DNA from 2 places in the Herbaspirillum sp. BH-1 genome. Region 1 is predicted to be linked to the other one. Evidence: predicted binding sites of a transcription regulator. Region 1 holds the regulator's gene; the other holds the start of a gene.
What was found. The regulator sigma-54, encoded in region 1, starts transcription at its own class of promoters, with help from an activator protein. The targets are predictions, from matches to a motif close to TGGCANGNAANCTGCTTT.
Positions count from the first base shown of each region.

Region 2: a site for sigma-54 is predicted at 12,330-12,347, ahead of HBH1_RS23100 (CmpA/NrtA family ABC transporter substrate-binding protein). Genes of this name have one in related genera too.

Region 1 is NZ_PKOI01000011.1:32,589-48,130, reverse strand. Features, by position in the region: gene HBH1_RS15380 (CPBP family intramembrane glutamic endopeptidase) at 1-134, opposite strand, end outside; gene HBH1_RS15375 (AraC family transcriptional regulator) at 296-1,162, shown strand; gene HBH1_RS15370 (hypothetical protein) at 1,241-1,672, opposite strand; gene HBH1_RS15365 (response regulator) at 1,879-2,403, shown strand; gene HBH1_RS15360 (Lrp/AsnC family transcriptional regulator) at 2,489-2,968, opposite strand; gene mdeB (alpha-ketoglutarate dehydrogenase) at 3,282-5,963, shown strand; gene HBH1_RS15350 (SDR family oxidoreductase) at 6,130-6,888, shown strand; gene HBH1_RS15345 (helix-turn-helix domain-containing protein) at 6,975-7,388, opposite strand; gene HBH1_RS15340 (UbiX family flavin prenyltransferase) at 7,388-7,990, opposite strand; gene grxD (Grx4 family monothiol glutaredoxin) at 8,026-8,337, opposite strand; gene hpf (ribosome hibernation-promoting factor, HPF/YfiA family) at 8,710-9,072, opposite strand; gene HBH1_RS15325 (RNA polymerase factor sigma-54) at 9,231-10,721, opposite strand; gene lptB (LPS export ABC transporter ATP-binding protein) at 10,789-11,529, opposite strand; gene lptA (lipopolysaccharide transport periplasmic protein LptA) at 11,532-12,155, opposite strand; gene lptC (LPS export ABC transporter periplasmic protein LptC) at 12,207-12,815, opposite strand; gene HBH1_RS15305 (KdsC family phosphatase) at 12,812-13,366, opposite strand; gene HBH1_RS15300 (KpsF/GutQ family sugar-phosphate isomerase) at 13,366-14,394, opposite strand; gene HBH1_RS15295 (monovalent cation:proton antiporter family protein) at 14,741-15,542, shown strand, end outside.
Region 2 is NZ_PKOI01000027.1:21,856-37,397, forward strand. Features, by position in the region: gene HBH1_RS23005 (ABC transporter ATP-binding protein) at 1-427, shown strand, start outside; gene HBH1_RS23010 (ABC transporter ATP-binding protein) at 602-1,327, shown strand; gene HBH1_RS23015 (PA2169 family four-helix-bundle protein) at 1,482-1,946, opposite strand; gene HBH1_RS23025 (CsbD family protein) at 2,576-2,773, shown strand; gene HBH1_RS23030 (hypothetical protein) at 2,846-3,079, shown strand; gene HBH1_RS23035 (ElaB/YgaM/YqjD family protein) at 3,510-3,824, shown strand; gene HBH1_RS23040 (ferritin-like domain-containing protein) at 3,945-4,511, shown strand; gene HBH1_RS23045 (CsbD family protein) at 4,626-4,838, shown strand; gene HBH1_RS23050 (cell envelope biogenesis protein TolA) at 5,042-5,419, shown strand; gene HBH1_RS23055 (BON domain-containing protein) at 5,558-5,887, shown strand; gene HBH1_RS23060 (response regulator) at 6,207-6,836, shown strand; gene HBH1_RS23065 (response regulator) at 6,935-7,429, shown strand; gene HBH1_RS23070 (PAS domain-containing sensor histidine kinase) at 7,632-9,665, shown strand; gene HBH1_RS23075 (CsbD family protein) at 9,965-10,135, shown strand; gene HBH1_RS23080 (hypothetical protein) at 10,291-10,725, shown strand; gene HBH1_RS23085 (glycine zipper 2TM domain-containing protein) at 10,782-10,997, shown strand; gene HBH1_RS23090 (hypothetical protein) at 11,197-11,532, opposite strand; gene HBH1_RS23095 (DUF3309 family protein) at 11,780-11,938, opposite strand; gene HBH1_RS23100 (CmpA/NrtA family ABC transporter substrate-binding protein) at 12,519-13,829, shown strand; gene ntrB (nitrate ABC transporter permease) at 13,906-14,835, shown strand; gene HBH1_RS23110 (ABC transporter ATP-binding protein) at 14,853-15,542, shown strand, end outside.

The DNA.
Region 1 (15,542 bases):
GGCAGCCGCATTGCGCCACGCAGGGGCAGCGCAGGAAGCCAGACGGTGCAGATGGCCAGCATCAGCAGCAGGGTGGCGGTGAGAGATGGTAGCGATGGCTGCGAGGGCAACGAAAGCAACGAGAAGGCGGACATTGGTGGCTACGACGGATGTCGGATTGATGGGAGCGGTGTTTTACCATGATGGGCGACCTTGAAGTGGCGCAGGCGCATCATTTCGTGAAAACATTGCGCAATTTCGGTCAGGATTTCGCCTGCCGATTCTTGCACAGTACGTCCCGTGAACCGAGGACAAGATGAGTGACGCCCGCAGAAAATCCTATGTAGCCCGTTTCGAACGGGTACTCGACCATATCGAACGTCATCTCGACGATGCGCTCGATGTCGATCGCCTGGCCGGCGTCGCCCATTTTTCGCGGTTCCATTTCCAGCGGCAATTTGCCGACTTCGTCGGTGTCGGGGTGGCTCGCTACATCCTGCTCATGCGTCTGAAACGGGCCAGCCTGCAACTGGCGTTCCGGCACGAGAGCAGGATCATCGAGATCGCCCTGCAGGCCGGTTTTGAAAATCCGGAATCCTTTACCCGCGCTTTCAGAAGCGCCTTCGGACAATCGCCTTCGCAGTTCCGGCGTGCGCCCGACTGGCCGGCCTGGAACGAGCGTTATGTGTTCCGTATCCCTGAAAGGAAAGTGGACGTGCAAGTCGATATCGTCATGGTAGAACCCGTTCGCATCGCCGTGCTGGAGCATCGCGGTCCGGTGCCCAATCTCAACGCCACGGTGGCGCGTTTCATCGAATGGCGCAAGTCGTCAAGCCTGTCGCCAGTGGAGCGCTGCCGCACCTTTGGCCTGGCCTGGGACAATCCGGATACCACGCCGCCGGAGCAATTCCGTTTCGATATCTGCGGAGAAATCGAGAGCGCCCTGCCGGACAATCCGCAAGGTCTGGTGGAGAAGCTGATTCCGGGTGGGCGCTGCGCCCGGGTGCGGCATGCGGGCGCGCACGAACGGCTGGCCGAGAGCATCTATCCGCTCTATCGTCAGTGGCTGCCGGGCAGTGGGGAGGAATTGCGTGATTTTCCGCTGTACTTCCACTACCTCAATCTGCTGCCGGATACGCCGCCGGGCGAGCTGCTGACCGATATCTATCTGCCGCTGAAGTAGTGCTGGAGGAATGCTGAAGTAACGTTGACGTAACGTTGACGTAACGTTGAAGCAACGCTGAAGGAAGGGCAGGGAGCTTCAGGCCACCAGGGCCTGCGAGAAATGCGCGACCTGGTGCGCCGGTACCAGCAGAGGGATGAAGGAGGCGTCGTTCATGGCCAGCCAATAGGGCAGGTGCGGGCTGGCATCGAACCCGTAGTTGCTGCCGTCGAGCTGCCAGAAGCGTGGCACTGCCAGCGGCGGGCGCACCGTGTTCTTGAGCTGGTCCAGGCTGGCCAGGCGCTGTGCGCAGGGCTGGAAGCTGGACAGGGCAGCGCGTTCCCCGCTGGCGGCGAAGCCGGCCGTGGCGAACCATTCCAATACCTTGCGCGGGCTGGCGTTGAGGCTGGCCCAGTCATGGGGGGCGCCGCCGGGCGCCGTGATGAGGCGGGCGCCGCCGCTCACGTACAACTCGACCATGCCCAGCAGGGCGGCGGGAACGGGGACACGGACTTTGGTAAAGGGCATCATGGACAGGGGCTTCCTTGGAGTGGAGGATCAACTGTTGCCAGTCTAGCCAGTCCATCGTGATTCGCCGATAGGGGAAATCCTGACAGCTTGCTGTCAGCTTCGCGCGGGGCGTCAGGAATTTCCCGATGCCCGCAGCGGCAATGCTCCTGTACAACGGTAGCTGGCAGTCTGCCCTTGCTTCAGTTGTTTCACAGGATGTCCCAAGAATGAATTTCCCCAGTATCGTGATGATCGATCCCAGCCAGGAAGCCGTGGAGCTGGCCCGTTTCGCGCTGTGGCGCTCGGGTCTGCATTGCGCCTTCCGCAGTTGCCCCGACGCGGCCAGTGCCCGGCGTTGCCTGCTGCAGGGGCGGCGCAGCGGCGATGGCGTGGCGCCTTGTCTGATCCTGCTGGAGTCCGACATGGGCTGCTACGACGGTCTGGAGCTGCTGCGCGAGTTGCGCGCCAGCAAGCATCTGGCGCAGGCGCCGGTGGTGGTGTTTCCCTCGCGGGACATGGAGGGCGAGCAGGCGGCACTGGCGGCCGGTGCCAGTCAATACCAGCCCAAGCCGGTCGACGGCGAGCACTATGCGCGTTGCGTGGTGGAGATGGTGGAGCGCTGGTGTGATGCCCTGGCGGCGAGGGGACCGGTACCGGCCAAGGTGATGGCATCGGTCCTGGGAGGTGCCGAGGCGCACCCGGCACGGCGGCGTGATGATCCGGCCAGACCGGAGGATGAGACCTCGCATTGAGTGCCGGCAGATCGCTGCTGACGCTGGAAAAAACGAAAGGGCCGGGCGGCCCTTTTTTCATTGTTGCGCCGGCCCCGCAGGCGGTTCAGCGGCGGGTCTTGATTTTGGGCGTGGGCAACGCCGTCTTGTACTTGATCTGCTTGAGGGCAAAGCTGGAACGGATATTCTTGATGCCGGGAATCTTGGTCAGGTGATCGACGATGAAATGTTCCAGCGTCAGCAGGTCGGGCACCACGATGCGCAGCAGGTAATCCTCGTCGCCGGTCATCAGGTACACTTCCATGACCTCATCGAAGGCACTCACGGCCGTCTCGAACTGGGCCAGCGCTTCGGCGCCCTGGCGCTCCAGGATCACCTTGACGAAGACGTTGACCTTCAGGCCCAGCAGGTGCGGATCGGCCAGCGCCACGTAGCGCGAGATGATGCCTTCGGTTTCCAGCCGCTTCACACGGGCCAGGGTCGGCGATGGCGAGAGGTTGATACGGCTGGCGAGCTCCAGATTGCTGATCGAACTGTTCTCCTGAAGGATGTTCAGGATGCGCAAATCGGTGGTATCTAGTTCCATTATCGAAATTAAATTCTGTCGGTTTCGGTTTTGCAGCACTGGATGCTGAATATTGTACGGCAACTTCCTGTTTTAAGTGACTCATGCCGGGCTATCCGGCGTATCGTAGTCCGGTAGTTCATCTCGCAAGCTAGCCCTTACCACCAAGACAAGACCGAAAAGGCGTCGGGCGCGGGGAGACCGATGGCGCGGCCTGTGTTTTACCGGCTTTTCGTCTCTTTGCATAGCGGCGATTGCAGCGGCAGCAGGTTTTATGCCGACCCGCGCTGCGCCAGCCTCGGCGTGCGACCAGACAGGAGATCAGGAAGTGGACATGTCCCGCCCCAGTGACAGCGATATCGCCCGTGATATCGACCTCGATGCCCAGGAAACCCAGGAGTGGCTGCAGGCGCTGCAAAGCGTGCTGGCCGAGGCCGGACCGGAGCGTGCGCGCTTCCTGCTCTCGCGCCTGTCGGCGGCGGCCCAGCAGTGGGGCGTGAACTGGCGCGATGCGCGCAATACCCCTTATGTGAATACCATCCGCCCCGAGCAGGAGCCGCCTTTCCCCGGTGGTTCGGACGCCCAGGCCATCGAGGAACGTATCGCCAGCATCATGCGCTGGAATGCGCTGGCCATGGTGGTGCGCGCCAATCGCGCCTATGGCGAGCTGGGCGGGCATATTGCCAGCTTCGCCTCGGCGGCGGACCTGTTCGAGGTCGGCTTCAATCACTTCTTCCGTGCCCGCGATGACAAGTTCGCCGGTGACGTGGTCTATTTCCAGCCGCACTCGGCACCCGGCATCTATGCCCGCGCTTTCCTGGAAGGCGCCTTGAGCGAAGAGGACCTGGCCTATTACCGCCGGGAGATCGAGGCCAAGCGCGTCGGTCGCCAGGGATTGTCGTCCTACCCGCATCCCTGGCTGATGCCGCAGTTCTGGCAATTCCCGACCGGCTCCATGGGCATCGGTCCCATCAATGCCATCTACCAGGCGCGCTTCCTGCGTTACATGGAACATCGCGGCCTGTTGCAGGACCAGGGCCGCAAGGTATGGGGGGTGTTCGGCGACGGCGAGATGGACGAGCCCGAATCGCTGGCGGCGCTCTCGCTGGCCTCGCGCGAGAAGCTGGACAACCTGATCTTCGTGGTCAACTGCAACCTGCAGCGCCTGGATGGTCCGGTGCGCGGAAACGGTCACATCGTCGATGAGCTGGAGACCCTGTTTGCCGGTGCCGGCTGGAACGTCATCAAGCTGCTGTGGGGCTCGGACTGGGATGGCCTGTTCGCCCGCGACCGCGACGGTGAGTTGGTGGACGCCCTGAACCGCACGGTGGACGGTCAATTGCAGACCTTCGCCGCCAACGATGGCGCCTTCAATCGCCAGCATTTCTTCGGCCAGACACCGGGCACCCGCGCTATCGGTGCCACGCTCACCGATGAGGAAATCAACCGCCTGCGTCGGGGCGGGCACGACATGAAGAAGATATTCTCGGCCTACCAGGCGGCGGCCCAGCATCGCGGCCAGCCGACTGTGATCCTGGCCCAGACCAAGAAGGGCTACGGCATGGGCGCGGCCGGTGAAGGCAAGATGACCACCCACCAGCAGAAGAAGCTGGATGAGGAAAGCCTGCTGCAATTCCGTGACCGCTTCAAGCTGCCGCTGTCGGATCAACAGTGCCGCGAACTGGCCTTCTACAAGCCCGCGCCCGACAGCGCCGAGATGAAACACCTGCATGCCCGCCGCGCTGCGCTGGGCGGCTACCTGCCACGCCGCGATGCCGGTCAGGCGCGCCGCGCGGTGCCGGCGCTGGAAGCGCACAGCAAGTTCGCGCTGGAAGCCGATGGCAAGGAGATGTCATCCACCATGGCGCTGGTGCGCCAGCTCGGCAACCTGTTGAAGGACCCGGAGTTCGGCCGCTACGTGGTGCCCATCGTGGCCGACGAGGCGCGTACCTTCGGCATGGCCAACCTGTTCCGCCAGGTCGGCATCTATTCCTCCCAGGGTCAGCTGTATGAGCCGGAGGACATCGGGTCCATCCTCTACTATCGCGAGGCCAAGGATGGCCAGATTCTGGAAGAGGGCATCACCGAAGCCGGCGCGATCTCTTCCTGGACGGCCGCCGCGACCGCCTACTCGGTGCATGGCACACCGATGCTGCCGTTCTACATCTACTACTCGATGTTTGGTTTCCAGCGCATCGGCGACCTGATCTGGGCAGCGGCGGACCAGCGCGCACGTGGCTTCCTGATCGGCGCCACGTCGGGGCGTACCACCCTGGGCGGCGAGGGCTTGCAGCATCAGGATGGCAATAGCCTGGTGACGGCGGCTTCGATTCCCAACTGCGTTTCCTATGACCCGGCCTATGCCTACGAGCTGGCGGTGATCCTCGACGACGGCATGCGCCGCATGATGGAGCGCGGCGAGGACGTCTTTTACTACATCACCGTCACCAACGAAAACGAGGCCCAGCCCAGCCTGCCGCCGGGCGTGCAGGAAGGCATCCTGCGTGGGCTGTACTGCCTGGGTCGCAAGGAGAACGCGCAGGCGCGCCTGTTGGGTGCAGGTCCCATCCTGAAGGAAGCAGTGGCCGCCGCCGCGTTGCTGCAGCAGCACTGGCAGATCGAGGCCGAGGTATGGAGCGTGACCAGCTATACCGAACTGGCGCGTGATGGCGTGGCGGCGCAGCGCAACCAGCGTCTGTCGGGCGCGCACCCGCTGCCGTATGTGACGCAGCAACTGCAGGGCAGCGCTGCACCGGTCATCGCGGTGAGCGACTACATCCGTACCTTGCCGGAGAGTATCCGTGCCTTCGTGCCGGCGCAGTATGTGACCCTCGGAACGGATGGCTTTGGCCGCAGCGACACGCGGGTGAACCTGCGCGACTTCTTCGAGATCGATGCACGCTGGATCGCCTATACGGCGTTGTGCGCGGTCTGGGGAGAGGATCGTGCGCGGCTGGAGGATGCAGCGCGTACGCTGGGTATCGATACGGCCAAGCCGCTGTCGAGCACGGTCTGATGCACAAGTACCGGGATACATGAAAGGCAGGCCCAGGGATTGAAAATCCTTCATCTGGCCGCGCCTGGTGTTTGTTATAGTGGAAACCGCCCGTGCATCACGGGCGGTTTTTTTTATCCGCCGACGATGCAGGTTCCGTCCATAAGATCATTGAGGAGTCAACACGATGGCTGCACCCAAACGTATCGCGCTGGTGACCGGCGCAGGCTCCGGCATCGGCCGGCAGATTACCCTGGCGCTGCTGCGCGAAGGCTATGGCGTGGCCCTGGCCGGACGTCGCCAGGATGCGCTGGAAGAGACCGTCAAACTGGCTGGCGAACACGGTGCCAATGCGCTGGTGGTGGCAACCGACGTGACCGATCCGGCCTCGGTCAAGCATCTGTTCGCACAGACCCGGCAACGCTTCGGCCGGCTCGACATGCTGTTCAACAATGCCGGCATCTTCGCACCGCCGGTATCGCTGGAGGAGTTGAGCGTGGAGCAGTGGAAGGCAGCGGTGGACATCAACCTGACCGGTGTCTTCCTGTGTACCCAGGAAGCCTTCCGCGTCATGAAGGAGCAATCCCCGCGGGGTGGGCGCATCATCAACAACGGCTCCATCTCGGCCCATGCGCCGCGTCCGTTCTCGGCCTCCTACACGGCCACCAAGCATGCCATCACGGGCCTGACCAAGGCCACCTCGCTGGATGGTCGCGCCTATGACATCGCCTGCGGCCAGATCGACATCGGCAATGCCTCCACCGACATGACCACGCTGATGAAGAAAGGCACCTTGCAGGCCGACGGCTCCACCAAGGTCGAACCGACCATGGACGCCGAGCATGTAGCCAAGGCCATCCTCTACATGGACAGCCTGCCGCTGGATGCCAATGTGCAGTTCATGACGGTGATGGCGACCAAGATGCCCTATATCGGGCGGGGTTGATTCTTCCCGGCGGGATCGGAAGTGAAGAAGTGGCCGCGGTTGTGTACTGCGGCCATTTTCATTGGTGTTGTTCGGGCAAGCCGCGTCTAGCCGATAAAGACCGATGCACCGACGCCGAAGCGCTGGGCCAGTGCCTTGACCTGACGCAGATTCAATTCGCGCTTGCCGCGCAGGATTTCGGAGACCACGCCTTGTGAGCCGATCTCGGGCAGGTCGGATTGTGTGAGCTGATGTTGCTCCATCAGGAATTGCAGGACATCCACAGGAGAGACCTGCTGCAACGGGAAGTGCTTGTCGTCGTATTCGGCAATGAGGCTGCCGAGTGTATCGACCAGATCGGCCAGAGGGTGCTTTTCATTGCCGGCACCGGCGTCGAGCAATTGATTCAGGGTGGTGACTGCGCGGTCATAGTCATCATCAGAACGAATCGGCCGCAGCGGGATGAGAGACGACAAGGCCGCAAAGTGCGAGGTGATCTTGTCCATCGCACTTTTTTCCATCAGTCAGCTCCACCCTTCATGCCTTGCCATTCGGGAGTGAGCTGCATGGAAATCCCGAACATGTCCAGCACGCGCCCGAGGGTGTGATCGACCATCTCTTCCATCGAGGCCGGGCGCTGGTAGAAACCGGGCAGCGGCGGGAAGATCACACCGCCCATCTCGGTGACGGCGGTCATGTTGCGCAGGTGGGCCAGGTTGAAGGGCGTTTCGCGCACCATCAGTACCAGGCGACGACGTTCTTTCAGGACCACGTCGGCGGCGCGGGTGATGAGGTTGTCGGAGAGACCATGCGCCACGGCGGCCAGGGTCTTCATCGAACAGGGTGCCACCACCATGCCGGTGGAGGCGAAGGAGCCGCTGGCGATGCAGGCGCCGACGTCGCGCACGTGATGCACCACGTCGGCCAGGGCTTCGACCTCCTTGCGCCGCATGTCCAGTTCCTGGTGCAGATTGAGCACGCCGGCTTCGGAAATCATCAGATGGGTTTCCACCTGACCATGCTTGCGCAGGTGCTCCAGCAGGCGCACGCCATAGATCGCCCCGGTCGCACCGGTGATGGCGACGATCAGACGCTGGCGTGGCGGACTGGAAGTGGAACTCACAAGAGAAACCGGAGCAGGGCAGCGATGCGCCGGGTTTAGCCCTTGATCAGGGTCTGCAGTTCGCCCGAGGCGTACATCTCGCTCATGATATCGGAGCCGCCGACGAATTCACCCTTCACGTACAGCTGGGGAATGGTTGGCCAGTTCGAGTATTCCTTGATGCCCTGACGCACGTCGGCGCTTTCCAGCACGTTGACGGTAACGATGTTCTCGGCGCCGCTGGCCTTGAGCAGCTGGATGGCCTTGCCGGAGAAGCCGCATTGCGGGAACTGGGCGGTTCCCTTCATGAACAGCACGACAGGGTTTTGGGTCACGGTTTCTTTGATCCAGGATTGGACGTCGCTCATGGCTATGCCTTTAAAAATGGGATTGCCGACATTATAGGGAAAAGCCGCCGCTCGCGTTGAAGTCGGCAGGGTTGCGGCGTGGTTGGGGTGTCGTCCGGCATTGCTTGGTGGAAATCATTTATACGATTTCCCTTTGGACCTTGCCACCAAGATGAGGGCGGGAGGAGCCCCTTCAAGTCTCATTACGGGCCGCGTCGGGAGAACAACGGCGGTGATGGACGCGGGATCACTGTTTGCCACAGGAAATGAAACCGACCCCGGCGCCGCAAAATGAAAAAGGGCGCTTGCGCGCCCCTTCCTCATGAGATTCCCACCTTATGCGTCACGCTGTCGTTGCGCACCCGCCGGCAGGAATGGTCCCGGGTCCTTGTCTTATGCCGCGCCAGCCACTGCATCAGTGGGGGTATCGTCGGGCAGACGCTTGGCCATGGAGTGATGCTCCTGCAAGCGGTCCTTGTGCTTGATGACCTGGCGGTCGAGCTTGTCGATCAGGGCATCGATGGCGGCATAGAGGTCGTGCGCAATGCTTTCCGCATGTAGATCCTTCCCCTTGATGTGGACGTTGATTTCCGCTTTTTGGCGCTTTTCCTTTTCTGTGAGTTTATCTACGCTCAGGATCACGCTGACGTCGATCACGTTGTCGAAATGGCGCTTGATACGGGCCAGCTTGCTTTGCACGTATTCCCGGATGGCGGGGGTCAGTTCGAGGTGGTGTCCACTGATGGTCAGATTCATACAAGACTCCTATCGTGAGGTCACTGGAGGTTCGTGCGATGCATCGTCTACAGCTGCTGTACCACGGGCACGGTCTTCGTGTCGGATGGCATGGGCACCAGGTAGGGATGCTTGCCTGAACACAGCAACGGTACTGCTACAGAAAAACTGAGGAAAGCTCAGAGGGACTTGCGGAGATTGACTGGCGGAATCTTCAACACTTCGCGGTATTTGGCGACTGTGCGTCGCGCGACCACCATGCCTTGTTCTGCCAGCATATCCGCAATCTTGCTATCGGATAATGGGGTCTGCGGGTTTTCGGCTCCTATCAACTGTTTGATCAGCGCCCGTATCGCGGTGGAGGAGGCTTCGCCTCCGGTTTCAGTCGCGACGTGGCTACCGAAGAAGTACTTCAACTCGAACATGCCGTGCGGCGTGAGCATGTATTTCTGAGTTGTCACGCGAGAGATTGTGCTCTCGTGTAGACCCAGTGTATCAGCAATTTCACGCAGCACAAGGGGCCGCATGGCGACTGCGCCATGTGAAAAGAAGTTTCTTTGACGTTCGACAATAGCCTGCGCGACTCGCAAAATTGTATCGAAACGTTGCCGCATGTTCTTGATGAGCCACTTGGCTTCCTGCAACTGGGAAGACAGCGATCCTTCGCCCTTGGCCTGCTTGAGCGCACTCGCATACATCGCATTGACGCGCAGCTTGGGCATGACCTCATGGTTGAGCATGACCTGCCAGCCGTTCTTTGTCTGTTTGACAATCACGTCCGGCACCACGTAGTCCGAAGCATCGCGCGCGAATTCGGCGCCCGGATGCGGACGGCACTGACGGATCACCGTCTGTGCTTCGCGCAGGTCCTCGTCATCGCAATCGAGGGCCTTCTTGATCTTGTTGAAGTCGCGTTGCGCGAACAGCGGCAGGTAATCCTCGACGATCCTCAAGGCCAGCTTGCGGGTGACGAAGGGCACCTTGGGCAGGCGGCGGATCTGCAGTGCCAGACATTCACCGGCACTGCGCGCACCCACCCCGGCCGGGTCCAGGCTCTGCAGCAGCTTCAGCGAGATCGACAGTTCTTCCAGGTCAACGCCCAGCTCTTCCGGCAGGCGCGCGAGGATGTCTTCCAGCGGTTCTTCGAGGTAACCACTTTCGTCCAGCGCATCGGTGAGCAGTTCCAGCAGCGCACGGTCGCGGTGCGTGCGGGCGGTGACCCGGATCTGTTCCAGCAGGTGTTCGCGCAGGGTCAGCTCATGCGCTTCCAGTTGCGGGCGGGCATCGTCATCGTCGGGCGACTTGCCACTGCGCGCCACGTCGTCGAAGCTCCAGTCGGATTCCCCGCTGACGCCGCTCTCGGGGCTGTTGTCCTGGTAGTCGAAACTGGCTTCGCCATCGGTAGCGGCAGGAGCTGCTTCGTTGCCGCTGTCGCCAGCGGGCTCGGCCACTCCGGTGGAGGGCGCCGAAGAGACCGCGCCATCGGCCAATAGGCGCACCGAATTGTCGAGCGCGTCGTCCAGGCGTTCGAGCAGGGGATTGTCGGACAGGATCTGTTCCAGTTCCTGGTGCAGTTCCAGCGTCGACAGTTGCAGCAGCCTGATCGACTGCTGCAGTTGCGGCGTCAATGCGAGGTGCTGCGAGGTACGTAACTGGAGCGACTGTTTCATCTGTCTTTCTGGGAGCGGCGTGGCCCGCTGGTTGCAATACCGTTGTACGGCCGATGGACGGTGGGTGCTACATGCGGAAGTGTTCGCCCAGGTATACCCGGCGCACCGATTCGTTGGCGATGATCTCTTCCGGGTTACCGCTGGCCAGCACCGTGCCCTGGTTGATGATGTAGGCGCGGTCGCAGATACCCAGGGTTTCCCGCACGTTGTGGTCGGTGATGAGCACGCCGATGCCGCGTTCCTTGAGGAAGCGCACGATGCGCTGGATTTCGATCACTGCAATCGGGTCGATACCGGCAAACGGTTCGTCCAGCAGCACGAAGCGCGGATCGGTGGCCAGTGCGCGGGCGATTTCCACGCGGCGGCGTTCGCCACCGGAGAGCGACAGTGCCTGGCTCTCGCGCAGCTTTTCGATCTGCAGTTCATGCAGCAGGTTGTTCAGGCGGCCCTCGATTTCATCGCGCGAGAGCGGCTTGCCGTCTTCCTGGCGCAGCTCCAGCACGGCGCGGATGTTGTCTTCCACCGTCAGCTTGCGGAACACCGAGGCTTCCTGCGGCAGGTAGGACAGCCCCAGCGTGGCGCGCTTGTGGATCGGCAGGCGCGAGATGGGCGAACCGTCCAGATCGATTTCGCCACCGTCCGAGGGGACCAGGCCGACGATCATGTAGAACGAGGTGGTCTTGCCGGCACCGTTGGGGCCAAGCAGGCCGACCACTTCGCCACTACGCACTTCCATGGAGACGTCACGCACCACCTGGCGCGCACCGTAGCTTTTCTTCAGGCCGCGAACGACCAGTGAGCTTGCCATCGTTACTGGTCCTTTCCGTTCTGACGGCGCTGGGCCGGTGCCGGCGTAGCGGGCTGTGCGGGCGTGGAAGGCTGGGAGGCATCCGCCGGAGGCGGGTTCTTGGGCTGGATCACGGCAGTGATGCGTCCTGCCCCCGGCTTGCTTTCGCCGCTGGCGGTGTTGTTGACGGAGTAGAACTCGGCGCGGCTGTCATAGGAAATGAATTCGCCATTGACTTCGTCAGTGATGCGGCTGCCATCCATGCGCTGGATGTGCGCGCGCTGGAACAGCTTGGAGACCTCGGTCTGCTCGGAATACTCGATGCGTTCGGCCTGGCCTTCGATCCACAGGTTGGGGCCACCATCGCGCTTCTGGCGGAAGTTCGCCAGTGCACCAGGAGCCGCGTACAGCACCGCATTTTCATAGCCGTACTGGTCGGTCGTGAGTACCACGCGGCCTGCCTTGATGATCAGGGTGCCGCGGGTCATGACGACGTTGCCGGTGAAGGTCTTCACCTGGCGCACGTCGTCGTAGACCATCTGGTCCGCCTCGATGTTGGTGGGCTTGGTGGAGTCCGCCTTCTCGGCGTGGGCCACGCCGCACACGGCAGCCAGCATCAGCATCGGCAGTAAGAGTGAGCGTTTCATGGATTTCCTGTCTGGTCGGTTCTTGGCGTTTTTATCGTGGGGACAACCGGTTTAGCGTTTCTTCGGCGTGGGCTCGTAATAACCGCGCACATTGCCGAACAACTGCACAACCTGGGTGGCGTTGTTGGCCAGCATGCCCACTCCATTCAATCTGGTGGTGCCCATCGTCATTGCAACCGGTTTGTCGGTCTTGACGATCTCGTCATCGGGCAGCAGCAGCAGGTATTCCGAGACCAGATGCATCGGCGCACGGCCGTTGGCGGCGCCACGGATGGCGTTGGCATTGCCATACATGTGGATCTGGGTCTGGTCGTCGGTCACGCGTGCCGTGTCGGAATACAGTTCCATCGGAGGCTTGTCCTTGTCCAGGCTGTGCACCACCGGCTTGGTGATCTCGAAGGAGTCATCCAGCGGGAAGTGGACCATCTTGGTCCCGGAAACGTCATAGCGCGGGAGGCCCGTGGGACCGAGTTTCACGTAGTTGAAGTTTTCCAGGTAGTAATCGGGTTTGCCACGTGGGCGCTGTACTGCGTGCTGGTCGCTGGAGGCACGCAAGGCCTGCAGTACCCAGAAGCTGCCCAGGGCCGCGCCGATCAGGATCACCACGATCACCGCCAGCCGGATGCGCTCGGCGGCGCGTTCTCCGCTGCGCCCGCTCATGCCAGGTACGGCGCCAGCGCCGCCTCGTAGTTGCCCTGCGCGGCCAGCACCAGGTCGCAGACTTCGCGCACGGCGCCGTTGCCGCCAGTGGCCTGGGTCACGTAATCGCAGCGCGCCTTGACCTCGCGGTGACCGTTGGCCACGCACGCCTTGAAGGCGACGCGGGTCAGAACCGGCAGGTCGATGATGTCGTCGCCCAGGTAGCCACATGCGGCCGCCGTGAGCTGGGTGTGCTGCAGCAGTTGTTCGAAGGCCTGGCGTTTGTCGTGTACGCCCTGGAACACGTGGGCGATACCGAGGTCGCGCGCGCGCCGCAGTACATAGGGCGACTGGCGTGCGGTAATGATGGCGGCGGCCGTGCCGAACTGTTGCATCATCTTGATGCCGTGGCCATCGAGGGCGTTGAAGCGCTTGAAGGCCTCGCCCTCTTCGCCGTAGAACAGGCCGCCGTCGGTCAGGACGCCATCGACATCGAAGATCATCAGGCGAACGCCGGCTGCCTTGGCGAGGGCGTCCGGCGGCAGGGAGCTGGTGAAGGCGGACGCGGTCATCAGATTACCTTGGCGCGGGTCAGGTCATGGATGTGCAGCGCGCCCGTGAGGACGCCCTCGGCATCGGTGACCAGCAACTGGTTGATACGGAATTGTTCCATCAGCTGTACGGCGTCCACCGCCAGCCGATCCTGGTTGATGCTTTGCGGCTGGGCGTGCATCACTTCGGCGATGCTGAAGCTGGTGAAATCCTGGCCCCGCTCCAGCAGGCGGCGCAGGTCACCATCGGTGAATACGCCGATCGGCCGGAACTGCTCATCCACCACGGCCGTCATCGCCATGCCCTTGCGCGTGATTTCCATCAGCGCGGCCGATAGCGAGACATCCGGACGCACCGCCGGGATGGCCTCGCCACTGCGCATCACGTCGCGCACGTGGGTCAGCAGGCGGCGGCCCAGTGCGCCACCGGGGTGGGAGCGCGCGAAATCTTCTTCCAGGAAGCCGCGGGCGTCCAGCAGCGACACCGCCAGCGCATCGCCCATGGCCAGCGTGGCCGTGGTGCTGGCGGTGGGGGCCAGGTTCAGGGTACAGGCTTCCTTGGCCACGCCCACGTTGAGGTGCACCGCCGCCATCCGGGCCAGGCTGGAATCGTCATTGCCGGTCATGGCGATGATCACGGCACCCATGCGCTTGATGATGGGGACGATCGCCAGCAGCTCGGCGGTTTCGCCGGAGTTGGAAATGGCGATGAAGACGTCCTTGGGGGTCACCATGCCCAGGTCGCCATGGGAGGCTTCGGCCGGATGCATGAACAGCGAGGGGCTGCCGGTGGAGGCGAGCGTGGCGGCGATCTTGCGGCCGATGTGGCCTGATTTGCCGATGCCCGAGACCACGGTGCGGCCCTGGCATTGCAGCACGGCCTGCACGGCTTGTGCCAAGGGCTCGGCGCTATCGTCGCGCAGGCGGCTCTTCAGCGCCAGGATGGCATCGGCTTCGATCTGCAGGGTCTGGCGCGCCAGCTCGACGGCACGGCGGGCAGCCTCGGCGGAAAAAGATGCAGATGTGGTTTTGTCATCGGTTACACTCATAACCGAAGTATAAACGAATTAGCAAAGCAAAAAACTTGCCAGATGTAAGGGAATGCTGTTGAGCTTGATATAAGGTGCAGGATTGCGACGCACCGCAACATGCTCGCCAGGGGGGGAATCACTGCCGGTTCCGGCAGCACTGAAGAAGGCGGGGCGCAGGGCGCCGGCATCAGACCGGCATCAACCAGGAGCCCGGCTACGCCAACCAGCATGCACCGTTGCGGCCCGCCTCCGCCACCCGCCGCGGTGAGCTGCGGTGAACACCCTCCCGCGCTGCCTTGCTCTGGTGCGTTGTCAAATTGCTCATATTCACTGCGTTGCATTGTCATAAGAAACTAAACAAGCCATGTTTTCCGGACTGGAACTGACACTCTTCCTTCTGGCTGCGGCGGTGCTGGGCGTGGTCGCCTTCCGCATGATGCAGTTGCCGCCCATGCTGGGCTATCTGGTGGTGGGCATCATCATCGGCCCGCACGGGCTGGCCTTCGCCGAAGACAATGAAACCACCCACGCCCTGGCCGAGTTTGGGGTGGTGTTCCTGATGTTTTCCATCGGCCTGGAGTTTTCCCTGGCCAAGCTGTCGGCCATGCGCCATATCGTCTTCGGGCTGGGCGTGGCGCAGGTGGCCACCACCATCGCTGCCACCATGGTGATGGCCTGGGGCTCGGCCATGGTGCTGCCGCAGTTCATCAACGTGAGCTGGCAGGCGGCCTTCGCGCTCGGCGGCGCCCTGACCATGTCATCCACCGCCATCGTCTCCAAGCTGCTGACCGAACGGCTGGAACTGGAAACCGAGCATGGGCGCCGCATCATGGGTGTGCTGCTGTTCCAGGATCTGGCCCTGGTGCCGCTGTTGATCGTGGTGCCGGCGCTGGCCAACAACTCCGGCAACATCATGGTCACACTGGGTTGGGCCGTGGGCAAGGCGATGGTGGTGCTGGCGCTGCTGCTGTTCTTCGGCAGCAAGCTCATGCGTGGCTGGTTCCGCATCGTGGTCAAGCGGCGCTCGCAGGAACTGTTCATGCTGAACCTGCTGCTGATCACCCTGGGCGCGGCCTGGATCACCGAAAAGGCCGGCTTGTCCCTGGCCCTGGGCGCCTTCATCGCCGGCATGCTCATTTCCGAGACCGAGTTCAAGCACCAGGTGG
Region 2 (15,542 bases), on a different contig from region 1:
TGGTGCGGTCTTCCGCCACAAGGCAGCCCGTGACGAAGAAGCGGCGATCCGCGCCAAGTCGCAGCAACTGCTGGACTTCGTGGGCATCGGCCAGTTCGCCAAGCGCACGGCGCGTCACCTTTCGTATGGTGACCAGCGTCGCCTGGAAATTGCCCGTGCGCTGGCGACCGACCCGCAACTGCTGGCGCTGGACGAACCGGCAGCCGGCATGAACGCCACCGAGAAACTGGGCCTGCGCGAGCTGCTGGTGAAGATCCAGGCCGATGGCCGGACCATCCTGCTCATCGAACACGATGTGAAGCTGATGATGGGCCTGTGCAACCGCATCACGGTGCTGGACTACGGCAAGCCGATTGCCGAGGGCGTACCGGCCGACGTACAGAAGAACCCGGCGGTGATCGAAGCCTACCTGGGTGCCGGCCACTAAGAGATGGTCTGAACCGGTTGTGCTGGCACTTGCCGTTCGTCCTGAGTAGCGGCGCAGCCGCGTATCGAAGGCGCTCAGGCGCGTCTTCGATACGGCCATGAATGGCCTACTCAGCCCGAACGGTAGTGGATTGATTTCAGTACAGCCTCCAAGCAGCTAGCGAGAGCAAAAAACATGACAACGAACATCCTCAAAGTCGAACAACTGAGCGTGGCCTATGGCGGCATCCAGGCCGTCAAGGGTATTGCGCTGGAAGTCAACGAAGGCGAACTGGTGACCCTGATCGGTGCCAACGGCGCCGGCAAGACCACCACCCTGAAGGCCATCACCGGCACGCTACCCAGCAGCAAGGTAGATGGCCACGTGTATTACATGGGCAATCCGCTGAAGGGCAAGAAGTCCTTCGAGCTGGTCAAGGACAAGCTGGCGATGGTGCCGGAAGGGCGGGGCGTCTTCACCCGCATGAGCATTCAGGAAAACCTGCTGATGGGCGCCTACACCAGCAATGACAAGGGCCAGATCCAGGCCGACATCGACCGCTGGTTCGAGGTCTTCCCGCGACTGAAGGAGCGTGCGGCGCAGATGGCCGGCACCTTGTCGGGCGGTGAACAGCAGATGCTGGCCATGGCGCGTGCGCTGATGAGCCACCCCAAGCTGCTGTTGCTGGACGAGCCCTCGATGGGCCTGTCGCCGATCATGGTGGAGAAGATCTTTGAAGTGATCCGCAATGTGTCGGCCCAGGGCATCACCATCCTGCTGGTGGAGCAGAACGCCAAGCTGGCGCTGGAAGCGGCGCATCGCGGTTACGTGATGGAGTCCGGCCTGATCACCATGGAAGGCGAGGCCAAACAGATGCTGGATGATCCCCGGGTCAAGGCGGCTTACCTGGGTGAGGGTTGATCATTGGCATTGGCGACGATGCGAGAGATGATTGACTGCGTCCTTCATGAGATGCAGGCAACGTAGACGAAAAAAAGCGCAGCCTGGCTGCGCTTTTTTTTCATCCATCCGCTCGGCATGCCGATGACACGGCAGTGAGCGGCCGGGTGCGGTATCAGGCTGCCTTGCGTGCCTTCACCTGATTGCGCAGGCTGCGCACCTTGTCGTGATTGGCCAGCACACCTTGATACTGGCGCTCCACGATCAGGCGGATATCGGTGGGCAGGTCTTCGCTCAAGGCCTTGCGGTAGGCGTTGACGGCGGCATCCTCGCCGCGTTCGCATTCGTCCAGGATGCTCTCGTCATCGCGCCCGGTGATGGCGCTCTTCAGATTCACCCACTGGCGGTGCAGAGTGCCGCCCAGCGTGCTGTGGCTGGCCGGTTCACCGCCCAGCCGGCGTACCAGGTCCTGCAGGTCCAGCGCCGTCTGCGCACATTCGGTGGCACGCACCATGAAGGTGTCCTTGTAGGGGATGTAGCGCTCCTGTGCGTCGTCGGCACAGGCGCGGAAACCCTTTTCGCCGTCGATGGAAATCTGGATCAGGTCATTGAGCGTGGAAATCAGGTGTTCGTTGGTCATGTTGCTCTCCTTTCTCGCTTGTTTTACGCCAATCGATACCGGCCCGCAGCCCGCAGGCGGCGCTGCCGGTACAGATGGGTCAGTGGACGAACAGATAGATCAGCACCAGCAGGAAAGCCGGAACGCCACACAGCCATGCCAGGAAATACTTGCCCATGATGTTCTCCTTCTTGTTTATCGGATTCAGTTTGGTGGACGCCGCTCCCGATGGAGGATTCTGGGAGCCTGGGAGTCGGCGCTGCTTTTCGATTGCATGCTGTCATCCTATGAGCCCACTCCCCTGATTTCCATCGGACGGCGGCGCAAGCGCATGTAGGAAACAGCCCTGCTTTCCCTTCCGCAAGCATCCCGGCAAAAATCCGCTCGCAAGCCTGTATCCGGAATATGCCGGAATGCCGCAATCCCAATGCCGACAAGACTTTGCGCTTTGTCCTACAAGACAATCGGCAGGCGTCCTATAGAGCCCGACAGTAGGGCCTCGCTATCATTTTTCCCATGTTGTACAGGTTTCCCGGCGCAACAGTGCAAGGCCTGATGGCCTGCCCCGACCGGTGATCCGCAGGCCCGGGTGATCCGGGTCCGGACCAAAGATGTGATCCCCGACCACCCTGACCACGAGGAGACGCACCATGAACAAGAAGACCATCACCGGCCAATTCCAGTTTGCCCTGGGCAAAGTCCAGGAAGGCGTCGGTAGCGTGCTGGGCAATGTGCAGCTGCAACGCGCCGCCCAGCGCCGCCAGATGGATGGTCGCATCATGCACGCGGTCGGCGAGGCGCAGGATCTGATCAAGCGTTCCCTGCGCCAGCGCGCGGGTTCGGTGTGAAGGCTGCGTGAACCAGGCATCAGGTATCAGGTATCGGGTGTCAGCCATCAGCTATTACCTGCGGGAGACGAGATGAGTATTGCCAGAAAATTGTTGTGGGCTGCCGGCATGGCCGGGGTCGCCGTCTGCGCCACCCTGCGTGTACTGGCCCGTGATGCAGCGCGTCGTGACCAGCGCCAGCAGAGCCTGGCACTGCAGCGCTGGGAAGACGAGGGCGGCAGCGCCCGCACCGTGGCCCAACGTGGCCGCCGTGGCGCCGATAACCGCGGCAGCCGCGGTAGCCGCGGTAGCCGCGCCGTGCGGTAGTGCAGCACCCGGGCGGCTGGCTCTTTGTCCTACAAGGCAATCGGGCTGGCGCCGATAGCGAGCGCAACAGGGGCTCAGTATCTTGAACCTACTCGCTGACGTGATGAAAGACGTAACGAAAGCAAGCAATGCGGATGCATTGAAAACGGTAAGAAAACGATAAGTGAAGGCTCACAAGAACTCACAAGCAACGAAGGCGCCGGAGACTGCGTCGCACTATCGCAATCACCAGGAAAGTCGCCGGCACGATGAAGAACAACGGAGGAGGAGATCATGGACAAGCTCGTGCTCGGATGGCTTCTGGGTGTGCCGGTGCTGATGCTGATCGTTCTGCAGTACCTGATGTGAGCAGATTCTGAAGGCGCGAACGACGCTGGCGATGCTATCAGCGCGTGCCATTGAACCCGAAACGAATACATGGAGGGCAAGTATGCAAGCCAACAAATTCAAGACCGTCCGTAGCGATGTGCAATCGCTGCTGCAGCAAGCCCAGGACCTGTTCGCCGAAGCGGCCAACACCACCGGCAAGAAGGCCGATGACCTGCGTGCCACCGCCCAGGATCTGCTGGAGCAGGCCCTGAGCACCGCCCAGGATGCACAGGCCGCCGTGGTGGAAACCGGTCGTCAGATCGTCACCAGCACCGATGACTACGTCCAGTCCAATCCGTGGCGTGCCATTGCCATCGGCACCGGTATCGGCCTCCTGGTCGGTCTGGCCGTCGGTCGCTGCGCCGACCATGACTGATTTCCGCACGCCGTGGCGATGCCCGCGCGGCATCACGGCTGCAGCCAGGCGCTCTGCATGCGGGACATAGCACAACACGCCCGACGCCCAGCGCATTAGTCAAGAAACCGGAGAAAAGGAATGACCACCATGACCAAGAATCCCCCGAAGACAGACGTCAAGAAAAAAGCCGATTTCCACCTGGACAAGGAAGCCATTCGCGCCGCCGCCAAGAAGATCGATGACGGCGCGGTTACCGAAGGCTATCGCGGCAACCGCGAGGAAGTCGTCGCCATGCTCAACGACGCGCTGGCCACCGAGCTGCTGTGCGTGATGCGCTACAAGCGTCACTACTACACCGCCAAGGGCCTGGAAATCGAGTCCATCAAGGGCGAGTTCCTGCAGCATGCGCAGGAAGAGCAGAGCCACGCTGACCAGATTGCCGAGCGCATCGTGCAGCTCAATGGCGAGCCAGATTTCAACCCGAAGACCATCGCCGAACGCAGCCATGCGCAGTATGACGAGTCCTCGGACATCAAGGACATGATCCGCGCCAACCTGGTGGAAGAGCGTGTGGCTATCGAGGCCTACCGCCAGATGATCGAGCGCATCGGCGACGACGATCCGACCACCAAGCACATGCTGATCCAGATCATGGCGCAGGAAGAAGAACACGCCGATGACATGAGCGATCTGCTGGGTCTGTAGATCCGGGCGTCGTTGGCAGGCATGGGCGCGAGAGCGCAAGCGAGAACGTAATGAGAACGTAACGAGGGGCCATGCCCCTCGATCTGAACCCCAACCCACAACGAGGAGATCACCATGAACTGGGACATCGTGGAAGGAAACTGGAAGCAATTCAAGGGCAAGGCCAAGGAGCAGTGGGGCAAGCTGACCGACGATGACCTCGACGTCATCGCCGGCAAGCGTGACCAACTGGCCGGCCGCGTGCAGGAGGCCTATGGCGTGAGCAAGGACGAAGCCGAGAAGCAGGTCCGCGATTTCGAGGATCGCAACAAGGACTGGCGTCAGTAAGCCGCCTGCCTCGCACCCGCCCGTACCGGAGTTGGAGTGAGAGTGACTGGAGTGAGTGAGACCGCGAGCAGCAATCGCAAGTAAGACCGCAGGACCGCAACATCGACATCGTAGTACGCAGGCCGCTCACCCGGCCTGCATAAGAATACGGCCCCAGGCCGCAACCCAGGCTATCAAAGCAAACCATGAGGAAGGACAACACAATGAAAAAAATCATCGCAACCATGATCTTCGGCGCTGCCGCCATCGGCATGCACGGCGCAGCCTTCGCAGCTGACCCGGCCGCCGCACAATACAAGGCCGACAAGTCGCGCGCCGATGCCGACTACAAGGCAGCCAAGAAGAAATGTGGTCCTTTGAAGGGTAACGACCAGGACGTGTGCGAGAAGGAAGCCAAGGCCGCCCACGAATCGGCAATCGCGGATGCCAAGGCCAAGCGCAAGGGTAGCGAAGCCGACAAGGATGCGCGCAAGGACAAGAACGATGCCAACTATGACGTCGCCAAGGAAAAGTGCGACGCCCTGAGCGGCGATGCCAAGGACAAGTGCGTGGCCAACGCCAAGGCCAAGTACGGCAAGTAATCCGGGTTCTTTGGCCGTACCGGCTAATGAACCGTCGATCAACGATCGATTGACGATCATGTGGTTTGCGCCCGGTCGATGGTCCGTGGCGCGGCCGCCAGACCAAGCTTACCCCCCCAACAACATAGGAGTTTCATCATGTCGCTGACCAAAATGTCCCTGACCAAGCGTTTCCTCGGTTTCTTCCTGGCCCTGTTCATGGTTTCCCTGGTGGGCTGCGCATCCAGCCCGGGCAAGGAAGGCACTGGCGAATACGTCGATGACGCCGTCATCACCACCAAGGTGAAGGCTGCCATCTTCAACGAGCCGAACCTGAAGTCCTCGGAAATCAATGTCGAAACCTACAAGGGCGTGGTCCAGCTGTCCGGTTTCGTCTCCAGCTCCACCTCGGCTGCCCGTGCTACCGAACTGGCCCGTGGCGTCAAGGGTGTGGTCTCGGTGCGTAACGACCTGCGTCTGAAGCAGTAAGGTCGGGAACTTGTGAGCGCGCGACCGGTCTGTTGACCGGTCCGCGCTTGTCCCGCTTAAGGACTTGCTGCTTGCAGAGCGTCTCGGAACGATCCGGTGCGTTCCGCAAGAAGACAGGTCAGGTGCAGTCGGGTATAGTTGGAATCCGTTGCTGCCGGGCATGCGCGAAGCCGGCCAGGGAAGGGCGGCGCGGCGGGAAAGCGGGACCATCCCGCGGACTTGATTACCGCGTAAAACGGCGTAAAACCAGAGTACAACTACAAATCGTACCAAGCAGCGCCCACGGCGCTGGCGTTTCAATTCACTGCTCAAAATTGCCATGACAAAAATACTTGTAGTCGATGACCACGCGGTCGTACGGGCAGGTGTACATCATTTCATTTCGGAAATACCGTCGATGGAAATCGGCGGCGAGGCCAGTACGGCGGAAGAAGCCATCCGTCTGGTGCGGACCCAGGACTGGGACATCGTCCTGCTCGACATCGCAATGCCCGACAAGAGTGGCGTCGAAGTCTTGAAGCAGATCAAGCGGGAAAAGCCGGAGTTGCCGGTGCTTATGCTGTCCATGCACCCTGAGAGCCGCTATGCGGTGCAGGTGCTGCGCAGCGGTGCTTCCGGCTACGTGCAGAAGGAGGCGCTGGCCACCGAGCTGGTCAACGCCATCAATACCATCCTGCGCGGTCACAAGTACATCAGCTACGGCGTGGCCGAGCTGCTGACCAGCGAGCCGGTGGATTCCGAAAAGCCGTTGCACGAGACGCTTTCGCAGCGGGAATACGAGATTTTCTACAAGCTGGGTCAAGGGCAGGGCGTGACCCAGATCGCCGACGAGCTGTGCCTGTCGGTAAAGACGGTCAGTACCTATCGTTCGCGCGTGCTGCAGAAGATGAGCATGACCAACAACGCGGACATCATTTATTACGCGATCAAGAACAACCTGATCGACTGAGATCCGGCGACCCGGGCGGTTCCGGCCAGGCAGCACAGGCTGCAGAGGCTGCATGAACCAAACGGGGGCGCAGGCAAGGAAGAGTGGTACATCGCATCATGGACGACATTCTCAACATCAGGCCCCAGCGCGACGGCGACGGGACGATCCTGCGGCTCTTCCTGGTGGAAGATTCGGAGGACGTGCGGGACCTGATCGTCGAGAGTCTGGCCGAAATTGCCGGCGTGCGCCTGGTGGGCTACGCCGAGACCGAGCTGGAAGCCCTGCGTCATCTGCAGCAGAACAGCTATGACGTGCTCATCCTGGACATCCAGTTGAAGCAGGGCAACGGCATGAGCCTCTTGCAGTCGCTGGCGCGCTCCAATACGCGCCGCCAGAGCGAGGTGAAGGTGGTCTTCAGCAATCACGTCAGCCCGACCTATCGGCGCGTGGGCGTGCAATGCGGCGTACAGCACTTCTTCGACAAGTCCTCCGAACTGCCGCTGCTGTGTGACCTGTTGCAGGAGCTGGCCAAGCAGAAGGGGGGCAAGTCCGGGCGGACCTCGTCGAGCAACAATTCGCCGCAAGGGCCGGCCCAGGCGGGCGGGGTATAGGCAGGATTTTGCTGCATGATTTGTGCAGCCAACGATCGCGGCGCCAGGGCTGTTCGGCGCGACCGCGGTGCACCAGACAACGAGAACCGATCATGGCACGCAGCCTGCCCGGAGTCCGAAAGACCCTGACGCAGGCTTGATGTCCGAAACGTACGGACAGCGCGGACAGCACGGATCGCACACGAACGAGGGATTCCCGACGATGCAGAAGAACCAAGACGGACTTCGTCCGTCCTCCGCCGACATCCAGAACAGCGCATCGGTCGAGTATTTCGCGGCATCGCACGCCAATTACAGCGGCATGGTGACGCTGGCCATGGGCCTGTCCATGGCCGTGATCCTGCTGGGCATCGTGGTGCTGCTGACCGGTTTTCTGGGTGAGGAGTATCGGCGACTGCTGTCAGGCCTGCTGGCCGTGCGTGAACTCACTGCCGGTGGTTTCATCGTGGGCGCCCTGGCGCTCTACCTCAATTGCATGAATTCTGCGGTACGTCGGCCCCTGCTGCGGCGCATCGCCGTCGGGCTGGCCGTGCTGCTGCTGGTCGGCGGGCTGGCGTCGCTGGCGCACGGTGTCATGTACGCGCTGGGCTGGCTGCCGCTGGAGGGCGCCGACACGATTTCGCCACTGGCGATCCCGCCCTTGCTGTCGCTGGGCTTTGTGCTCATGGCTGCAGCCTTGCTGCTGCATGACTGGCGCCTGCTCGGCGACTACTATCCGGCCGAGTACCTGGCCTTTGCCCTGATCGCGCTGTCTGCCATTCCGCTGGTGGGTTATCTGTACGACGTCAGCCAGTTCATCTATCTCGATTTCCCCCTGCCGGTGTCGTTGCTCTCGGCGCTGGTGTTCGCGCTCTTGGGGGCGGCCTTGCTCATGGCACGCCCGGCACATGCCCTGATGGCGGTGATCATGCGCATCGCGCCGGGCGGCCAGATGTTGCGCCATCTGTTGCCGCAGACGCTGTTCCTGCTGCTGGCCTTCAGCCTGTTGCTGAACTGGGGCATGGCACACGGCTGGATCGTGCCGGAGCTGGTCTTGCCGACGCTGACCCTGATCAATGGCGCGATCGTGCTCTTCATCTTCTGGGGCTCGGCCAGTCGGCTGGATAGCGAATACGGCGAACGTACCCGCAATGCCCAGAAACTGGCCGAGACCAGCGCCTTGCTGAATGCCGTGAGCGAAAGCACCAGCGACCCGATCTTCGTGAAGAATCGCCAGGGCCTGATGATCTTCGCCAACCCGGCCACCCTGCACAAGCTCGGCAAGACCTGGGAAGAGACCATGTACCGCTCCAGCCGCGAGCTCTTCCTGGTGCAGGAAGAGGCCGATACGGTGGACCGCGATGACCGTCGTGTCATGGCCTCGGGCAAGCCCGAGAAGCTGGAACAGACCCTCCATTTGCCGGAGGGCGTGGTCACCTTCCAGACCGCCAAGGTGCCCTGGTTCGGCAAGGATGGCAGCGTGCAGGGCGTCATCGGCATCAGCACCGACATCACCGAGCGCAAGCAGGCCGAGGATGAACTGCGCCAGCGCGAGAGCCAGCTGGAAAAGACCGTGATCCAGCGTACCGCCCTGCTGCGCGAACTGACCAATCACCTGGAAACCGTGCGCGAAGAAGAGAAGCGCGCTATCGCCCGCGAGCTGCACGACAACATGGGCGCCTCCCTGACGGCCCTGTCGATGCACCTGGAAGGGGTCTACCAGATCCTGCCGCCGGATGAAAAATGGGCCGACCGCAAGACCCGCATGCAGGGCCTGATGAAGTCACTGGTGGCCACCACCCGACGCATCCAGACTGAACTGCGACCCAATACCCTGGACCTGTTCGGTCTGAAGGCAGCGATCTCGGAACAACTCGACGAACTGCACGAGCGCACCGGCATCGCCTGCCATGCCAGCCTGCCGGACGAAGACGTGGATGTGGGCCACGAGATGGAGATTGCCATCTACCGCATGCTGCAGGAGATGCTCAACAACGTCACCAAGCATGCCAAGGCCAGCAAGGTGGATGTGATCCTCGATATCGACGAAGACCACGTGGCCCTGACCGTGCGCGACGATGGCGTGGGCATCCCCGAAGAGCGGCGCGACAACCACAAGACCTACGGCCTGCGCGGCCTGCGCGAGCGGGCTACCTTCTTCGGTGGCGAGGTCGATATCCGCTCCACGCCGGGCAAGGGGGCCTTGATCAGCATCAGCCTGCCGATCCGCCCGGAGCTGGCGCCCAGCGAGCCCTGAGCGGCGCGAACCGAGGCGTTTCCCCGCACATCCGTCACCGTTCCGAAAGCCGCCTCCAGGGCGGCTTTCTGCGTTTCGGTGAGGATTTTTCAGCGCCGCTTTTCCTGCACGGTTTTTCGTTTTTTCCTACGCGCGAAAGGGCGACTCTCTTATGGGCCTGCCACAGGCTCATCGATACCATGGACTCATCGTCGCAGTCTGACCCGAAGGGCGGACCAGGCGGCGGTGCCGGCAAGCAGGCAGGAATGTCCTGACGTTGCGCCGGGACCTATCAGGCAATCAACCACAAAGGAGCCATCATGAACAAGGATCAAGTCAAGGGTAGCTTGAAGGAAGTGGCAGGCAAGGTGCAAGAGAAGACCGGTGAACTGACTGGCAATACCAGCCAGCAGGTCAAGGGCGCTGCCAAGCAGGTGGAAGGCAATGTCCAGAAGTCCTATGGCGACGCCAAGGAAGCTGCAAAGAACTAAGTGAAGTGGGCGCGCCGTCGCCGTGAATGCCGCCCGGGTTCTGAGGAGCCCAAGGCATTTGCGGTGGCCGGCGGGATGGCAGTGTAGGAATCTTCCTACGCCAGAATCGGAAACGGCTGATTTTGTGTTGCAGCAATTTCCGCGACCATGTGGTCATGGTGCTGGTAGAGCCGGGAAATGCAAAAGAGTTCTCGGATTGCCGCATGAAATTTTTGCTCACCGCCAAGAAGGGACCCCTGAAAGGGCAGACCATGAAAAAAACAGTCGGTATTTGCATGCTGGTAGCCGTCTCGGCACTTGCCTCCTCCGCTTATGCAGCACCCCGTCAGGCTGATGACAGCGCAGCGCGCTGGTCGGCCCCCACGATGGATCGTCACATGCCGGTCGACGCGACCCGCCTGCAGAAGGCAGGTCAAAAGAAGTTCCGGTACATGGACATGGCCGAAGGCCGCCGTTCCAGGTTCATGCGCGAAGCTGTCCTGCTCTATGGGCAAGAGGCTGGTGCATGCACCCCGGACGTCGCCCGCGAAGCCGCCAAGGCTGCGCCGCAAGCTCCCGCTGCGCGCGTGATCATGCGTCCGATGACCTGATGCCGGTCCGGCAATCCGTTCGTTGGACTCTATTCGACAATGAGGAAGGAGTAGTCATGAAAACAATTCAAAAACTGGCAGTGACTTCGGTAGCCATCTTTGCCTTTTCCGCGATGACCGGCTGCAGCAACATGTCCGCGCGCGACAAGAACACAGCCATCGGCGCAGGCGCCGGTGCGGTGGGCGGTGCAGTGCTCACTGGCGGTAGCGCCATCGGTACCGTCGGCGGTGCCGCCGTGGGTGGCGTGATCGGTAACCAGGTGGGCAAGTAAGACGGCAAGTAAGACGGGCCAACACCAGGCTGGCAGCGCTGTCAGCCACACCGTGCGGGCTATCGAGGCCTGCACGCACGGAATGCATCAAACGCCGCAACGATGTCCATCGTTGCGGCGTTTTCCATTTGTGGCTTGCACTTGGGGCCGGCGCAGGGGCAACCCCTGCAGCCAGGCAGCAGGCTAACCCGGCATTGGCTCAGGAGGCGGGCTTGGCCCCGGTCGCCTTGTAGTCGTCATAGATGCGCCGGGCGCGCGCCGCATCGTCCTTGCGGGCGGCGGCGGCTTCCTTGCGGCAGGCGCTGGCCTGCTTGCCGCGCTGAGCCTTGCAGTCGGCCAGTGCCTCGGCGTAGGCAGCGGCCGTCTCCTGGTTGAGATTGCGCAGCCGTTCCTTGGGAGTATCGGCGTTCTGATACCACCGGGCTGGATCGCCATTGGCCAGCTTGTCCTCGCCGGCATGGCTGGACGCAGCCGCGAGCAGGGTCAATGCCGCCAGGCAAACGGGGAGGGAGGACGCGAGGAATTTGTTCTTCATCTGTTATGGGCCTCATCACGCAAACGCGAAAACTTCATGGGGATGGGCCATCTGCCATGCCCGCAGCGTACGACAAGCCAGCTGGACACAATGCAAACGGCGCGGTCGGTGACAGGGCACCGACCGCGCCGTGTTCCCTTCCGCAGGCCGATGGTATCAGGCTTGCATCCGGGAGGGGAGGGTCGCGGGAAAAGCGTCAGGGGCGCTGGCAGCAGGGCGGAGTCAACCGCCATGCTACCGCCCCGTCTTATATCTTCCCGAGCAGCAACAGGATCAGCAGGATGATGACGATGGTGCCGGCGATACCGCTGGGACCATAGCCCCAACCGCGGCTGTGCGGCCAGGCCGGGATCACGCCGAGCAGGATCAGGATCAGGACGATGAGCAGGATGGTGCCGAGGGTCATGGAGTTTCTCCTTTGTTATTGAATTCGTTCTTGCCCGCCAGGGTGCAAGCGCTGGGTCGTTCGTTGTTGCTCGTTGTTGCTTGATGTTGCTCGTTGATGCCGAGCCATCATAGGCCCGGCCCCGCTGTCCCCGCGATCAGCGCCCGTCGCAATATGCTGTAGGAAAACCCGGCAATGCCGGGTAGGCGGGCGCCTCGGGCCGTCCCCACCGGTGGCCCCAATGGGCCGCTGATCGCTCCGCCTTGCCGCCAACTTGGTGCAAAGCACAAATGAAGTGCGGCCCGAGCTCATGTTGACGGTGCGCGAACCCCCTCGCCGGACCGGTCGTGAGTCTTGGTCATGGCGCCGTCAGTGCAGGCCGGGTGCGGCTTTGCGGGCGATTATCATGTGCTGGCACAGTCTTTGCTGAATTGACGACATAGCGCAGCCAGTGCGCAACAGATGTGAAGGTGTGACCAACGGCGGTCGCATCGTCCCGGACAAAGGCGTCTTCCGACATGGTCATCCATGACGGGACACGCCTTTTTTTTTGTTGATGGCTTTCGTCAATGTCAATTCGCAACGCAAGGGGAAGGGTGCTATGGAATTCAACGCTCAGGCGGACCAGGCAGGCAAGCTCGCAGATATCGAACCAGCCGGCCCGGCAGGGACGGTCGACATGGTGGACGGCAAGCGCCGCAAGCTGATACAGGGTGCAGGCCTGGCGGCCGGGACCGGCATGCTGGGACTGGCCAGCGGCGGCGCCTGGGCCGCCGGTTCGGACAAGCCGGAAAAGGAAGAGGTCAAGATCGGCTTCATTCCCCTGACCGACTGCGCGTCGGTGGTGATGGCCTCGGTACTGGGCTTCGACAAGAAGTACGGCATCAAGATCGTCCCCAGCAAGGAAGCCTCCTGGGCCGGCGTGCGCGACAAGCTGACCAATGGCGAGCTGGATGCGGCGCACGTGCTCTATGGCCTGATCTATGGCGTGCAGATGGGCATCGGCGGGCAGAAGAAGGACATGGCCGTGCTCATGGGCCTGAACCACAACGGCCAGGCCATCACGCTATCCAAGAAGCTGGCCGACAAGGGCGCCGTCGATGGCGCTTCGCTGGCCAAGCTGATGCAGACCGACAAGCGCGAATACACCTTTGCCCAGACCTTCCCCACCGGCACCCACGCCATGTGGCTGTATTACTGGCTGGCCGCCAACGGCATCCATCCGATGAAGGATGCCAAGGTGATCACCGTGCCGCCGCCGCAGATGGTGGCCAATATGCGGGTGGGCAACATGGACGGCTTCTGCGTGGGCGAGCCCTGGGGCCATCGCGCCATCGTCGACGGCGTGGGCATCACCGCCATCACCACCCAGGACATCTGGAAGGACCACCCGGAAAAGGTGCTGGGTACCTCGCTGGAGTTCGTCCAGAAATACCCAAACACCTGCCGCGCCATGATGGCCGCCATCCTGGACGCCAGCAAATGGATCGACGCCTCGCTGGCCAACAAGAACAAGATGGCCGAGGTCATCGCCGACAAGTCCTATGTCAACACCAGCAAGGACGTGATCGACCAGCGCATCCTGGGCCGCTACCAGAACGGGCGGGGCAAGACCTGGGACGACCCCAACTACATGAAGTTCTACGACGAAGGCCAGGTCAACTTCCCCTTCCTGTCGGACGGCATGTGGTTCATGACCCAGCATCGCCGCTGGGGCCTGCTCAAGACCGATCCGGACTACCTCGCCGTGGCCAAGTCGGTGAACCAGATCGATCTCTACAAGGAGGCCGCCGCCATGACCAAGACGCCCCTGCCCAAGGAAGTCATGCGCAGCTCCAAGCTGGTCGATGGCGTGGTCTGGGACGGCAAGAATCCGGCTGCCTATGCGCAGTCGTTCAAGATCAAGGTGTAAGCCTCGGCGGCCAGCGCCGGTAGTGCAGCCAAAGCGCTGGCCGTCACAGTGAAGTGTCATCAGCAAGGGGAAAGCGATGAGTGCAGTCATGGAAAACATCATGGGCGATAACGCCAAGCCCGCCGGCAACAGCCAGGTCGCAGCAGTGGCCGCGGCCAGCCAGGCGCAGCCGGCATCGGTAGCACCTGCTGCCACGACCAGGGTACGCAGCGCCAGGAAGCGCCTGGCCGCAGGCGGACTGTTCATGCGGGTGGTGCCGCCGGTCCTGGGTGTGGCGCTGCTGGTACTGGTGTGGCAGATCATTGCGCTGAAGACCGCAAGTTTCCCCACGCCATGGGTCACCCTGAAGGAGGCCGGCGTGATGTTTTCCGATCCCTTCTATCGCAACAGCCCCAATGACCAGGGCATAGGCTGGAACGTGCTGGCCTCCTTGCAGCGGGTCGGCATGGGCTTCGGCCTGGCGGCGCTGGTGGGCATCCCGCTGGGGTTTGCCATCGGCCGGGTGGAATTCCTCTCGCGCATGTTTGGCCCCATCATCAGCCTGTTGCGCCCGGTTTCGCCACTGGCCTGGCTGCCCATCGGGCTGCTGGTGTTCAAGTCGGCCAATCCGGCGGCGATCTGGTCGATCTTCATCTGCTCGATCTGGCCGATGATCATCAACACCGCCGTGGGCGTGCAGCGGGTGCCGCAGGATTACATGAACGTGGCGCGCGTGCTGAACCTGTCGGAGTGGAAGGTGCTGACCAAGATCCTGTTCCCCTCGGTTTTGCCCTACATGCTGACGGGCGTGCGTCTGTCCATCGGCACCGCCTGGCTGGTCATCGTGGCCGCCGAGATGCTGACCGGAGGCGTGGGCATCGGCTTCTGGGTGTGGGACGAATGGAACAACCTGAACGTGCCGCACATCATCATCGCCATCGTCGTCATCGGGGTAGTGGGGCTGGTGCTGGAGCAATTGCTGGTGGCGCTGGCCAAGGCCTTTACCTATGAACAGGTCAACAACTGAACAGGCGGGAGCACATCATGGATAACATCAACGGCAAATTCATCGACATCCACGGCGTGGAGATGGTGTTCCATACCAGGAAGGGGGACTTCCACGCGCTGCGCGAGATCAACCTGACGGTGGCCAAGGGCGAGTTCATTACCCTGATCGGCCACTCCGGCTGCGGCAAGTCGACCCTGCTCAATCTCATCGCCGGCCTGCTCAAGCCCAGCGACGGCGTGCTCCTGTGCGCCAACCGCGAGATCGGTGGCCCGGCCCCGGAGCGGGCGGTGGTGTTCCAGAACCATTCGCTGCTGCCCTGGCTGACCTGCTATGAAAACATCTACCTGGGCGTGGAACGCGTCTTCGGTGTCAGCGAAAACCGCACGCAACTGCGCGACCGCACCCGCGCCGCGCTGGCGCTGGTGGGTCTGGGCGCGGCCGAGACCAAGCGTCCCAATGAAATCTCCGGCGGCATGAAGCAGCGCGTAGGCATTGCCCGCGCCCTGGCGATGGAACCCAAGGTCCTGCTGATGGACGAGCCTTTCGGCGCCCTCGATGCACTGACCCGCGCGCACCTGCAGGATGAACTGCTCAAGATCGTGGCCAAGACCGAATCCACCGTGGTCATGGTGACCCATGACGTGGACGAAGCGGTGCTGCTGTCGGATCGCATCGTCATGATGACCAACGGCCCGGCTGCCACCATCGGCGAAGTGCTGGAGGTG